3 regions of the Janthinobacterium aestuarii genome follow, and region 2 is predicted to be linked to each of the others. Evidence: predicted binding sites of a transcription regulator. Region 2 holds the regulator's gene; each other region holds the start of a gene.

Region 1 (4,724 bases), 740 kb from region 2:
GCTTATTGGTAATCACTTTCCATTGCGCCGGCGTCACGGGCGTGATCGACAGCCGGCTGCCTTTCTTGAGCAGCAGCATGTCTTCCAGTTCCGGCATCTGGCGCATCTCGGACAAGGGCAGCAATGCTGTCTTCTTTACGCCGCGCACGTCGACACTGATCCAGCGCGGCTGCTCCTGTGTGGCCTTCGGGTCGAAATATTTGCCACCCTCTTCAAACTGGCTGTGATCGGGATACGCGCCGCTGGCCACTTCGGCCACGCCCGCCACGCCCGGCTGCGGGCAGCTCGAGTGATAGAACAGCACGCCATCGCCTGGCTGCATGCCATCGCGCATGAAATTGCGCGCCTGGTAGTTGCGCACGCCGAACCACGGCATGGTGTGCTGGGGCGCCGCCATCAGGTCGTCGATGCTCACTTCATCGGGTTCGGATTTCATCAGCCAGTATTGTTTCATGCAGACTCCGTATCAAAGCGACAGGCGTAAAAAAACGGTTGCGCATCAATGCTGCAACCGTTTTCAGTTGTACTACCAAGTTACTGCGAATTGGGCCCCGCCTGTGCCGCTATGCCGGCATCCCGAACCAAACGGTTCAAGGTGGTCACGTTAGTTCAATTTCGGGTTCGTCGAACGAGCGACGCTCACTCCCATCAAACAAAATTCGCAACCGATGCGCATAAATGGTTCAAGGAATATATGGCAATCGCGAACACCGCAGGGTAGACCCAAGTTTACTCCTTTGATCGCGCATCGCAAAGACAAATCGTCGCGTGCACGCTTAAAAAAGGTTTTCCTGGGGCGTCAGAGCGCTATCAAGGACAGTATGCATGGCCGAGATTTTCTGCTTCACTTCCAGGATCGTCAATTCCGACAGCGGACCTTGCGGCGACTTCACGGAGAGGAACTCCGCGGCCACGCCCAGGGCGGCCAGTACGGCGATGCGGTCGTTGCCCTTGACCTTGCCCGCGTCGCGGATGGCTTTCATTTTGCTATCGAGATAGATCGCCGCTTCGCGCAGCGCGCGCTCTTCGCCGTCGCGGCACACCATGCTGTAGGACTGGCCCATGATATTGACATCGACACGCGGCATCACGCTTCCTTCTCGTTCTCGGCAATATAGGCGCCCGCTTCCGAAGCGGCTTGCTCCAGGCCGGCTTGCACCAGTTCGGGAATTTTTTCCAGCAAGGCTTCGACCCGCTCCTGCGCCTCGCGCATGCGCTGCACGTACAGGGCGTTCTCGGCGGCCAGCGCGGCGTTATCCTTGCGCAGTTGCGCGTTTTCACGGCGCAGCGCATGGGTCATTTCGGCCAGCAGGCCTATTTTGTCGGATAATTCGTTGAATTCGGAAATCATCCCGCCACTATAGGGCGGACGCTCCATGGGCGTCAATCGAATCACGCCGCTGTCACACATATTTACATCAATGCAGGTCAGTTGCCGTGAAATACACGCTTTTTCCGGCGCTTTTCGCCAAGTGCGCGCATCTGCCAGCGCCGTGATGGCAGCGTTTTACTCGTCGACGTAATCGGGTTCGATATCGAGTCCGCCATAGCGGTTTTCACAAGAGCGGCGCGTCAGCGTCTGTTGTCCGCTCTTGCCGTCAAGCACCATCGTCAAATCGCGGCAAGTACGGCCGTAGCTGCCAGGTTTGGCGTCCGTGCCCGAGGGCGTCAGGCGCACTGCCAGCGGTACCGCATTGCCCAGTCCCTTGTTGCTCCACTGGCGCGTCTTGCCATCCTCTTCATCTTTCAAGGTGCGCACGGCGGCCGTCAACAGGGCTTGCTTTTCCTTGGCATTCAGTTTGGCGATGGTGACGTCGGACAGGAAAGGCGGATACACGACGGGCGCCGGATCCTTGCCCTGCACATCCCAGCGGCCGCTGCTCTGCGAACAGGTGCGGCGGCTCAGGTCCTGCGACTTGCCGCCCGCCGTGACGACGAATTTCAGGTCGCGGCAGATGTGCGCCTTCAGGCTGTGTTCCGTCATGCCGGAGTTGCTGAAGTTATATGTGACTTTGACCAGCACGCTGCGGTCGCCGCCGTTGTCCCACACGTGCGCTTCCTGGTCGTCGTCATCCTTGTTCAGATCGTTGAACAGGTCGCCCAGCAGCATTTCCTTTTGCTGCGGCGTCAGGGCGGCTACGGTGATCTCGTCGGCGATGGTGGGCGTTTGCGCGGCGGCATTGCCCAGGCAGGCGAGGCCGATGACGGTGGCGCCCAACAGGCGCAGGGCGGTACGGGAAGTGGTCGATGGCATGGCGTGCTTTCTCGTGCAGGTGGCGATATATGGTGATATTGATATGCAATTACAATCATCTTATCAAAGTCCATAGCAAAACTCTGTTTCCTGTGCGTACAGGAACGCCGTTCGCCTGACGGGCATGCTAGAGTCGCGCCTGTTGCTGACGCCCGGGAACGAGGCTTGCGTTTGCGCAAACCCTGCGTAAATGCAGGCTGCGCAGAACGTCTAAGCTTATCTTCCCGGAGAATAAGCCCTTGAATAAGCCCCCTACCGTCCCTATAATTAGCACTCGTTAGTAGAGAGTGCTAACAAACTCTTTCGTAGCAATCCTCAGGACATGATGGTGTCTGCCGGGCAACAGCAGGGAACGCTACGCGGCGGGCGACGCCGCGATGCCACCACTGCCTAGCTGGCACGCACCCGATGACATGGGGTTTGCTTGACCGTTGCGGGCTGCTTTCAACGGCGGTCACTGAAAGCACGCCTGGCGCTGTGCCAGGCATGTATTCATTTAGCAACACCTATCCATTGAACTTTAAGGAGTTTTGTATGAATCTGCGCCCATTGAACGATCGCGTCATCGTCAAACGCCTCGACCAGGAAACCAAAACTGCGTCCGGCCTCATCATTCCTGATGCAGCTGCTGAAAAACCGGATCAAGGCGAAGTCCTTGCCGTAGGCAATGGCAAGATTCTCGACGACGGCAAAGTCCGTCCTCTGGATGTCAAAGTAGGCGACCGCGTCCTGTTCGGCAAATACGCTGGCCAAACCGTCAAAGTTGACGGCGATGAGCTGCTGGTCATGCGCGAAGAAGACATCATGGCGATCGTCGTCAAGTAATTGTTTCCACGTTGTAGACAGATACATCCCGAAACTCAGGAGAATTGAACATGGCAGCTAAAGAAGTAGTATTCGGCGACGCAGCGCGCGCCAAGATGGTCGAAGGCGTCAATATCCTCGCCAACGCAGTCAAAGTCACCTTGGGCCCGAAAGGCCGCAACGTCGTTCTGGAGCGCTCGTTCGGCGCCCCTACCGTCACCAAGGATGGTGTGTCGGTAGCGAAAGAAGTTGAACTCAAAGACAAGCTCATGAACATGGGCGCGCAAATGGTCAAGGAAGTTGCTTCCCGCACCAGCGACAACGCCGGCGACGGCACCACCACCGCAACCGTGCTGGCACAAGCCATCGTGCGCGAAGGCATGAAGTTCGTTGCCGCCGGCATGAACCCGATGGACCTGAAGCGCGGTATCGACAAGGCAGTTGCTGCGACCGTCGAAGAGCTGGCGAAAATCGCCCGTCCTTGCACCACGACCAAAGAAATCGCCCAAGTTGGCGCGATCTCGGCGAACTCGGACTACTCGATCGGCGAGCGTATCGCTGAAGCGATGGAAAAAGTCGGTAAAGAAGGCGTCATCACCGTGGAAGACGGCAAGTCGCTGAACGACGAGCTGGACATCGTTGAAGGCATGCAGTTCGACCGCGGCTACCTGTCGCCATACTTCATCAACAACCCAGAGAAACAAGTTGCCGTACTGGACAGCCCATTCGTCCTGCTGTGCGACAAGAAAATCTCGAACATCCGTGACCTGCTGCCGGTACTGGAACAAGTCGCAAAAGCTGGCCGTCCACTGCTGATCATCGCGGAAGACATCGAAGGCGAAGCGCTGGCGACCCTGGTTGTGAACAACATCCGCGGCATCCTGAAAACTTGCGCAGTGAAAGCCCCTGGCTTCGGCGACCGCCGCAAAGCCATGCTGGAGGACATCGCTGTCCTGACCGGCGGCCAAGTGATCGCTGAAGAAGTCGGCCTGACCCTGGAAAAAGTGACCCTGGCCGAACTGGGCCAAGCGAAACGCATCGAAGTGGGCAAAGAAAACACCATCGTCATCGATGGCGCCGGCGAAGCTGCCTCGATCGAAGCACGCGTGAAACAAGTGCGTGTACAGATCGAAGAAGCGACCTCGGACTACGACCGTGAAAAACTGCAAGAGCGCGTCGCCAAACTGGCTGGCGGCGTTGCCGTGATCAAGGTTGGCGCAGCCACCGAAGTCGAAATGAAAGAGAAAAAAGCACGCGTTGAAGATGCACTGCACGCTACCCGCGCTGCCGTGGAAGAAGGCATCGTGCCAGGCGGCGGCGTAGCCCTGCTGCGCGCACGCGCCAACATCACGGTCAAGGGCGACAATCCTGATCAAGACGCTGGTATCAAGATCGTCCTGCGCGCAATGGAAGAGCCACTGCGCATGATCGTGCAAAACGCTGGGGAAGAAGCTTCGGTCGTCGTGGCAGCCGTACTGGCTGGCACGGGCAACTACGGCTACAACGCTGCCAACGGCACGTATGGCGACATGGTTGAGATGGGCGTTCTGGACCCAGCCAAAGTGACCCGTTCGGCACTGCAAAACGCCGCTTCGATCGCTTCGCTGATGCTGACGACCGACTGCATGGTCTGCGAAATCGCTGACGACAAAGCAGGCGGCGGCAT
Region 2 (4,724 bases):
AGCAGGATTTCTCCAGCATCGTGCAAATGCTGCAGCCGGACTTGAATAAACCCGCTTGAGGAATTTTGGACAAAAAAAAGCCCGCTGGTAAAAGCGGGCTAAATCCAATTCTCGGAAGAGTTGGAGGAGACAGATGCATTATGCTGCATCGCCACATATAACTCCAATTTATCTTTCGAATATCAACTATAGTTTTCAGTGATATCTCTTCCTGGCAGCCGCGTCGCGGCTCCCAGCGCCACAGCGTTAGCCCGGATTGCAGGCGATCTGCACGGTGGTCACGTTCGCTTCGCCCATCACGCCGACGCCAGTGTTGGGCGCCACGCTGCATTTCAAGCCGGTTGGCTGGGTAAATACGCTGATGCCATACTTATCGCCATCGGCAACACGCGATGCCAGGGTGAAGGTCGTGCTGCCCTTGGCCACCGTGGTTTGCGCATTGCCGTTGATCAAGACCAGGCCGTCGGCTGTCAGGCCAGTCACCGTGCCGCCAACCGTGTAGCTATTCTGCGTGCACACGACCGCTGCCTGGATGCTCAGGTAATGACCGGCCGAACCGGTCCCGCCACTGATGGCGCAAGTCATGTGGGCTGGCTGGGTCTGCACGGTGATGTTGTAGTCGGTGCCATAGTCGATGCGCTTGGCAAAGGTAAACGAGGTCTGGCCGGCTTTGACCGGGAGCGGGACGCCGCCGTTGGCCAGGACCAGGCCGTCGGTGTTCAAGTTGCTGATGGTGCCACTGACATCATACGAGGCCTTGCCGCCGCAAGCAGCCAGTCCTAGGGTCAACAGCAGCGCGGCGAGTGGGCGCAGGCAGGATAACTTCATGTATTTCTCCAATATAGTGGTGACGAATCGCGTGGCTTACTGCGCCGTGCAGTTCAGTGTGGCGCCGGTCGTTGCGGCTGAGCCCATGGTGCCGACGACATCGCGGCCGTTGGCGCTGGCAGAGCCCACGAAACTGCACGTCTGGCCCGCTGGATACGTCGCTATGGAAATATTGTAGGCGATGCCGTCATTGACAGCCGGGAATGTATAGCTCGTGCTGCCTTTCAGCGGGCTAGTGCTGGCGTTGCCAATGGCCAAGGTCAAGCCGTCGGCGGTCAGGCCCGTGATCGTGCCGCTCAGCGGGTAGGTATTGGTCGTGCAAGTCACCAGGGCAGTGGTCACGGTATAGCTCGATGCCTTGCCTGCGCCATTGGTAATCGTGCACACGGCGCCTTTGGGCTGTTGTGCGATGCTGATGTCGTAGCGGTCATCGGTGTTGACCAGCTTGGTGAAAACAAACGAGGTCTGGCCTGCGGAGACCGGCAAGCGTTCGCCGTCATTGAGGAGAATCAGGCCGTCTTTTGCCAGATTGGACACTTGGCCACTCAGATACAGGTTGCCGCCGCTGCCGCCGCAGGCTGCCAATGTGACGGCGCAAGCCGCCGCCAGCATCGAGCGCAGGTACAAATTTTTCATACATTCTCCAAAACGAATTAGGTTGGGTAGCGCAACGCGGACGCTGGCGCCGCATTGGAATGGCGCCTATTTTAGTCTATCTGGCAAGCCGAATGATCTTGCCTTGTATCACCCTGTAACAATTTTTCGCCGGGAAGCGCTGGCCCGGCCCCATTTCACGGGGGCGCAGCGATGCCGGTGGCGGCGATCGGTGCGACAATAGATGCAGGCTGCGCACTGTGGCGCGGCATCCACCGTGAATCCCATGTCCCTTGCTCCTGTAAAACCTGCCGTGCCGCCCAAGGCCATCCTGTTCGACCTCGACGATACTCTGTGGCCCATCGCGCCCGTGATTGCCGCCGCCGAAACCCTGCTGCACGACTGGCTGGCCACGCATGCGCCCAAGGTGGCGCAGCAGTTTTCCATCGAGGTGCTGCGCCAGCACCGCCTGGCCATGCTCAATGAACAACCGCATTTTCATGGCAACCTGATCGAGTTGCGCCGCGCGGGCTTGCTGACCGCCTTCGAGGCCACCGGCGAGGATCCCGCCCTGGTCGATGGCGCCATCGCGCAGTTCCTGGCGGCGCGCCATCGCGTCCAGCCGTATGACGACGTCTTGCCTGGCCTGGCCTGGATGGGCCAGCGCATGCTGGTCGGCTCCATTTCGAATGGCAATGCGGACCTTGAAATTATCGGCCTGGCGCAGCATTTCAAGGTATCGATCGCCGCCAGCGATTTCGGCGTCGCCAAGCCTGACGCCAGCATTTTCCTGGCCGGTTGCGCCGCGCTGGGCGTGGCGCCCCATGAGGCCGTGTATGTCGGCGACGATCTGTATTTCGATGTGACGGGGGCGCAAGGGGCGGGCATGCGTGCCGTGTGGATGAACCGCAAGGGCAGCGACGCCCACCTGGCCGCCGGCGTGCAGCCCGACGCCATCTGCGCCAACTTTGATGAATTGCTGCTGTGGCTGCAGGGGCAACTGGAAGATTGATCGCCGCCGGGCGGACGAACGTGCATAATAGGCGCTGTTGATGCACGTTCGGCCGCTTTCGTTGCCGCTTGCTTAACAAAATACTTGCTTAAATAAAAAACCATGCAACTCGATACACGTGCCCAAACACTGCTGAAAGCCCTGGTCGAGCGATATATCGCCGACGGCCTGCCGGTCGGTTCGCGCGCCTTGTCGAAAATTTCCGGCCTCGACCTGTCGCCAGCCACGATCCGCAACATCATGGCCGATCTGGAAGAGCTCGGTTATGTGTCCAGTCCGCATACCTCGGCCGGACGCATCCCCACGCCGCGCGGCTACCGCATCTTTGTCGACACCTTGCTGACTGTCCGGCATCTGGATGAGCATCTGGTGGAGTCGCGCATGCGCCTGCAGACGCCGCAGCCGCAAAAAACCATCGCCAACGCGGCGCAGATGCTGTCGTCGCTGTCGCAGTTTGCCGGCGTCGTGCTCAGCCCGCGCCGCGAATCCGTGTTCCAGCAAATCGAATTCCTGCGCCTGTCCGAAAAACGCATCCTGCTCGTCATCGTCGCGCCTGGCGGCGACGTGCAGAACCGTTTATTGCTGACGGAGGCCGACTATACGCCGGCGCAACTGGTGCAATCGGCCAATTACATCAACCAGAATTATGGCGGCCTGTCGTTCGACGCCGTGCGCGTGCGCCTGCAGGGCGAGCTGCGCCAGTTGCGCGACGACATGGGCAGCCTGATGCAGGCGGCCGTGGAAGCGGGCAGCGAAGCGATGGCCGACCATAGCGACGACATGGTGATTTCCGGCGAGCGCAACTTGCTCAGCGTGAGCGATCTGTCATCGAATATGCATTCGCTGCGCCAGATGTTCGACATGTTCGAGCAAAAAACGGGCTTGATGCAGCTGCTCGACGTGTCGAGCAAGGCGACGGGCGTGCAGATTTTCATCGGCGGCGAATCGAACCTGGTGCCGATGGATGAAATGAGCGTGGTGACGGCGCCGTATGAAGTCAACGGCAAGATCGTGGGAACGTTGGGAGTGATCGGACCGACGCGCATGGCTTACGAGCGCGTCATCCCGATTGTCGATATCACGGCCAAGTTGCTGTCAAGCGCGCTCAGCCATCATTGATCGTACTGCCTGATGCGCCAGCCGCTCCATGGGCGCGGCCGGAACGAATCAGGCGGTTTTGTGCGGGCAAGCCGTCTTGGTGCAGTTGCCGTAGATGGCCAGCGCGTGTTCGGCGATCTTGAAGCCGCGCTCTTCGGCCACTTTTTGCTGGCGGATTTCGATTTCTTCGTCGAAGAATTCTTCAACCCGGCCACAGTCGAGGCACACCAGGTGGTCGTGGTGGGAGCCTTCGTTGAGTTCGAAAATCGCCTTGCCGGTTTCAAAATGGTTGCGGTTGAGCAAGCCTGCCTGTTCGAATTGGGTCAGGACGCGGTAGACAGTTGCCAAACCGACATCCATATTGTCGGCCAGCAGAATCTTGTAGACGTCTTCCGCCGTCAGGTGGCGTACCGGGCTACTCTGGAAGATATCGAGTATCTTCAGCCGTGGCAGGGTGGCTTTCAGGCCGCTTGCCTTGAGATCACTAGGATTGTTACTCATGTTTGTTGCTCGTATGTGGGTCAGGTGCTTTATCATATAGCGTTTTAGCGGGGAGTGCCAAAATATGCATTTTTTGGCAGGCCGGCCACTCCTGGCGTTTTGTTCATCAAATTGAGGTCATTTATGCGCGTAACACCGGCTGTATTGCCATCTCTCTGGCACCGTATTTCATTCCGAGCACCAGTCGTGGCAGGCATGGTCTGTGTCGCGCTGGCCATGTCCGGCTGCGCCAGCCGTGGCATCCTTGGCGAAAAGCCGGCAGCTGCTCAAAAGGAAGGCAAGGAACTGGTCCCCGAACAGGGCGCACAAACGACCACCATTACGCCGCTGCAAAAATTCATGTGGTTTTTCTCGCCGTATCGTCCTGACATTCAACAAGGCAACTTTGTCTCCGAAGAGATGCTGGCCCAGTTGAAAGTGGGCATGACGCGCGACCAGGTGCGCTTCGTCCTCGGTACCTCGCTGCTGACCGATATCTTCCATGCCGACCGCTGGGATTACCCATTCCGCCTGGCCCGGGGCAGTGGCGAAACCACCAGCAGCCGCGTGGTCGTGTACTTCGGCAAGGATGGCAAGGTGGAACGTTTCGAAGGCGGCAACTTGCCGACGGAGAAGGAATACATCGACCGCATCGCCGGTCCGTCGCCATTCGCCAAGGTCGCCAAGGCCGACGTGCCTGCCGCCGCCGTGC
Region 3 (4,724 bases), 1.5 Mb from region 2:
TTGCAGCCGTTCGTGGCTGCCGAATTTGTCGAAGCGCTGCTCGGATAAGCCTACCTACATGATTGAATTTCAGCACGTCTCCAAGCAATACTCCCCCGATGCCGTGGCGCTCAGCGACATTTCGCTCAGTATTGCCAAGGGCGAGCTGGTGTTTCTGGCCGGCCCGTCCGGCGCCGGCAAATCCACCTTGCTGAAAATGATCGCCGCCATGGAACGCCCCACGTCGGGCAAGCTGATCGTCAATGGCCAGGACATGGCAAAGATCAAGCCGGCCGGCGTGCCCTTCCTGCGCCGCAACATGGGCCTGATCTTCCAGCAGCAAAAGTTATTGAACGACCGCTCCATCCTGGCCAACGTCATGCTGCCGCTGCTCGTCGTGGGCGCCCACAAGGCGGCCGCCGAGCAGCGCGCGCGCGCCGCGCTCGACAAGGTGGGATTGCTGGACCGCGCCATGGCGCGGCCGCTGTCGCTGTCGGGCGGCGAGCAGCAGCGCGTGTCGATCGCGCGCGCCATCGTCAACCGGCCGCAGATCATCCTGGCCGACGAACCGACGGCCAACCTGGACCGCGCCAGCGCCAACAAGGTGCTCGACGCCCTGAAAGCCTTCCACTCGGTGGGCGTGACCTGCCTCATTTCCAGCCATGACGAACAGATGCTCGACGCCGCCGCCCGCGTGATCCACCTGAAAAACGGCCAGCTGGTGGCCATCGACAAGGCCACGCAAGCGCCCGTCTTCGCGCCGCCCGATCCCGATTTTGCACCGTCCCCCGGCTTGGACGACGCGCAGGGAGAACAGCCATGAGAGGCTGGTTCCGTCAACACCGCTTCGCGCTGGGCTCGGCGCTGATTCATTTACGCAAGTCGCCAGGCGGCTTTCTGTTGAACGTCGTCGTCGTCGCCATTGCCCTGTCGCTGCCGTTCGCCGGCTTGACCATGCTCGACAATGTGCGCCCGATGTCGGAACAGATGTCGGTCGATCCGGAAATCAGCGTCTTCCTGAAGATCGACACGCCGCGCGAACAAGCCGTGGCCCTGGCCAGTTCCATGCGCAAGATCGTGGGCGAGCAAAAGGCAAAGATCGTCTTCATCCCGCGCGAACAGGCGCTCGACACCCTGAAAAACAAGAATGGCCTGGCCGATGTACTGAGCACCTTGGGCGACAATCCCTTGCCCGACAGCTATGTGCTGAAACTCGACGCCTTCAGCAGCGCCAGCGAAGCGCAGGACGTCGATGCGGTGGCGGAACAGCTGCGCCACTTGCCCGGCGTGGAATCGGCGCAAGTCGATTCGGCCTGGGTCAAGCGCCTGGCGGCCCTGCTGGGCGTGCTGCGCCTGGTGCTGCTGCTGCTGGCCATCACCCTGGGCGTGGCCGTGATCGCCGTGGTCTTCAATACCATCCGCCTGCAAGTGATGCAGCAGCGCGATGAAATCAGCATCTCGAAACTGATCGGCGCGACGGACACCTTCATCCATCGCCCCTTCTATTACACGGGTGCTCTGCTGGGCCTGTGCGCCGGCGCGCTGGCCCTGGGCGCCGTGGCGCTGGCCTTGCAACCGCTCAATACCGCGATTGCCGAATTTGCCCGCCTGTATGCGTCCGAATTCCAGCTGGTGCCGCTGGCGCCGCTGCCGATGGCGGGCCTGCTGGCCGTCAGCGCCGGCCTGGGCCTGATCGGCGCCTTCCTCTGCGTACAGCGCCACCTGGCGCGCCTGAACTGACCATCCCTTCCATGGCGGCGCCTTCGGTGCCGCCATGCGTCTCCCATACTGCTGTTATCTTGATATTAAGCAAGTATTCTTAAGGCTCGCTTCAGCCAGAGGCCGTAGACTAGCTACGTGGTCAAATCGCTGTTCAGAGATATATATCAAGCATTAATCCGCCATAGTATTTAGGCTATCAGGACGATTAAATGTGCTGATTGGCACTCTCACGCAGAGAGTGCTAATATAGGGACATACCAAAGGCAGAAGCGCCATGGACGCCAGATGAAGATGGTGCCGCGCTCTGCAAAGTGCAAGACCGAATACGCAAAAACGAACAGACAACAGGACCACGTCGCGTGACGTGGCCAACTGGAACAAAGCAAGACTACGAGGGAGAAAACATGACTATGATGTCCGCAACGTCCGCATTGGTTCCGACCAAAAGTAATGCGCTGGGCCTCGGTTTCACTGGCAATCTGGGCAATATCGACGCCTATATTTCGGCCGTGAACCGCCTGCCCATGTTGACCCACGACGAAGAAATTTCGCTGGCGAAACGCCTGCGCGAAAAAAATGACCTGGCCGCCGCGCAAGAGCTGGTGCTGTCGCACCTGCGCCTGGTGGTCTCGATTGCCCGCGGCTATCTGGGCTATGGCTTGCCGCATGCCGACCTGATTCAGGAAGGCAACATCGGCTTGATGAAAGCCGTGAAACGTTTCGATCCGGACCAAGGCGTGCGCCTGGTGTCGTACGCCATGCATTGGGTGAAAGCCGAGATGCATGAGTACATCCTGAAAAACTGGCGCCTGGTCAAGGTCGCGACGACGAAGGCACAGCGCAAGCTGTTCTTCAACCTGCGCAGCCACAAGACGGGCCTGGACGCGATGACGCCGAAGCAGATCGATGCGCTGGCCAAGCTGCTCGACGTGAAGCGCGAAGAAGTGATCGAGATGGAAACGCGCTTGAGCGGCCGCGACATTGCACTGGAATCGCCGACCGACGATGAAGACGACAAGTTTTCGCCGATCGCCTACCTGTCGTCGGAGCAAAGCGAGCCGACCAAGGTGCTGGAAGCGGAACAAGTGACGCGTTTGCAATCGGAAGGCCTGGAAACGGCCTTGAGCAAGCTGGACGCCCGCTCGCGCCGTATCATCGAAGCGCGCTGGCTGGCCAACGACGACGGCTCGGGTGCCACCCTGCACGCGCTGGCAGAAGAGTTCGGCGTATCGGCCGAACGCATCCGCCAGATCGAAGTGGCGGCGCTGAAAAAAATGAAGGGCGCCTTGGCCGCCTGGGTGTAATCGCAAGCAATGCCGCAATGCAAAAGGCGCCGCAAGGCGCCTTTTAGTTTTACAAGTTGATGTTTATCAACAGATAAACATGGCAGCCCATTAAGCTGCGGCCAAGCCCTTGACGAGGATTTCGGCGACCAATTCATTCAGATCCGCGCCGCGCTCCTTGGCCAGGGTCTGCAATTGCAAGACCAGATCGCTGTTCAGCTTGACGGCGAATGGCACCAGACCCAGGGCCTGGTCGCGCTTGCGCTGCTCGCGGCGGTCGACGACCACCGCTTCCTTACCGAATGCACCGGCGCCGGGAACATTCATCTTTCCCATCAGTTTCTTGGCATCGCTTTTGGCCAGGTCGGTTTTTTTCATGGTTGTTTCCTGATTTTCAAAACAGCCATTTTACGCAGTAATCGGCGCGCCGCGTGGCTGGCGCGTGAATTCATCGGCAGCACGTCAATAGTGCGCCAGAAAAATATCATTTTGTTACTATCATTTTATCCCACGCGTGCACAGGCACGCCCGGGACGCTCTACCTGAAAGGAAAAACATGCATTCTCTGACCCGCTCTTGCCGCACCATGCTGCTTCCCCTGTTCTTCGCCTGCCTGGCCGTACTGGCCGGCTGCGGCGCGGCCGGCAGCGCTGGCGACGCGGAAAACACGCCGCGCAGCGTCACCCACGTGCTGTCGCCGGGCGAACAGGTCGCCATCACGGCCACCGATACCCTGAAACTCGAGCGCGTCAACGACAGCCGCTGCCGCAAAGGCGCTGTGTGCGTATGGAAAGGCTACGTCAGCTACAGTTTCAGCTTGCTCAACAGCGCGGGCGCCACGGACATCGTCCTGTCCGATTCCATGCCCGGCGCTTCCAGTTCCATCACCGTCAACCACCTGACGTTTACCTTGCTCGACGTCGACCCGGCCACGCCGCCCGCACTTAACACAGCCGAGCCCACCTACCGGGTCAAGGTCAAGATCACGCAGGGCGCCCTGCCCCGCTAAGCGCTAGGCATCGTGGCGCTGGCGGCTGTCGGTCGGCGCCTGTTGCCGCTCCAGCATGCCGTAATCGCGCACGACGGCGGCGATGCGCAGCCGGTAATCGTCAAATACGCCCTGCCGGCCAGCCGCTTGCGCCGCGCGATGCGCTTCCAGCTGCCGCCACTGCGCCAACGCCGCCTCGTCGCGAAAGAATGACAGCGATAGCAATTTGCCTGGATCGCTGAGGCTGCTGAAGCGCTCGATGGAAATGAAACCATCGACTTCATCAAGCAAGGGCCGCAGCGCAGCGGCCAGGTCCAGATACTGCTGGCGCCCTTCGGCGCTAGGCCACACTTCAAAAATCACGGCAATCATGCTATTTCTCCCATGCTGAAAACAGGGATGCGGGCATTCAGCGACGGCAGGTATGACCATGTCAGCGGCAAGTCTTCCAGCCTGTCGGCCCACGCTTGCAAACAAGCTGCGGCGATGGCGTGCGCGATGGACTGGCCCGGACAGACGTGGCGGCCATGGCCAAAGCCCGACTCCGCATGGCCGGCGCTGGCCAGCACGACGACGATCATCTGCCCCGCAGGCACGCGCACGCCATCGCATTCCACAACGTCCACCGTGTAGCGGCGCGTGTTATGGATCGAGGGATCATGCCGGCTGACTTCGCGCAGCATGGCCGGCCAGCGCTCAGGCGACGCGCGCAGTTGCGCCAGCAACTCCGGCTGCGCGTGCAAGGCAACGAT

Evidence for each region. The regulator HrcA, encoded in region 2, represses chaperone genes, less so after heat shock. The targets are predictions, from matches to a motif close to TTAGCACTCNNNNNNNNNGAGTGCTAA.
Region 1: the regulator HrcA is predicted to act here: its motif matches at 2,522-2,548, upstream of groES (co-chaperone GroES).
Region 3: the regulator HrcA is predicted to act here: its motif matches at 1,920-1,946, upstream of rpoH (RNA polymerase sigma factor RpoH).

Annotation. Positions count from the first base shown of each region.
Region 1 is NZ_CP142523.1:5,393,217-5,397,940, forward strand. Features, by position in the region: gene OPV09_RS24290 (EVE domain-containing protein) at 1-454, opposite strand, end outside; RNA gene ssrS (6S RNA) at 545-722, opposite strand; gene OPV09_RS24300 (cell division protein ZapA) at 777-1,088, opposite strand; gene OPV09_RS24305 (hypothetical protein) at 1,088-1,351, opposite strand; gene OPV09_RS24310 (hypothetical protein) at 1,508-2,254, opposite strand; gene groES (co-chaperone GroES) at 2,789-3,079, shown strand; gene groL (chaperonin GroEL) at 3,130-4,724, shown strand, end outside.
Region 2 is NZ_CP142523.1:6,134,004-6,138,727, reverse strand. Features, by position in the region: gene mmsB (3-hydroxyisobutyrate dehydrogenase) at 1-59, shown strand, start outside; gene OPV09_RS27635 (hypothetical protein) at 247-828, opposite strand; gene OPV09_RS27630 (hypothetical protein) at 865-1,464, opposite strand; gene OPV09_RS27625 (HAD family hydrolase) at 1,709-2,434, shown strand; gene hrcA (heat-inducible transcriptional repressor HrcA) at 2,537-3,553, shown strand; gene fur (ferric iron uptake transcriptional regulator) at 3,602-4,033, opposite strand; gene OPV09_RS27610 (outer membrane protein assembly factor BamE) at 4,229-4,724, shown strand, end outside.
Region 3 is NZ_CP142523.1:1,272,398-1,277,121, reverse strand. Features, by position in the region: gene ftsY (signal recognition particle-docking protein FtsY) at 1-48, shown strand, start outside; gene OPV09_RS05830 (cell division ATP-binding protein FtsE) at 59-802, shown strand; gene ftsX (permease-like cell division protein FtsX) at 799-1,719, shown strand; gene rpoH (RNA polymerase sigma factor RpoH) at 2,112-3,005, shown strand; gene OPV09_RS05815 (hypothetical protein) at 3,096-3,362, opposite strand; gene OPV09_RS05810 (hypothetical protein) at 3,541-3,993, shown strand; gene OPV09_RS05805 (antibiotic biosynthesis monooxygenase) at 3,997-4,344, opposite strand; gene OPV09_RS05800 (cytochrome P450) at 4,341-4,724, opposite strand, start outside.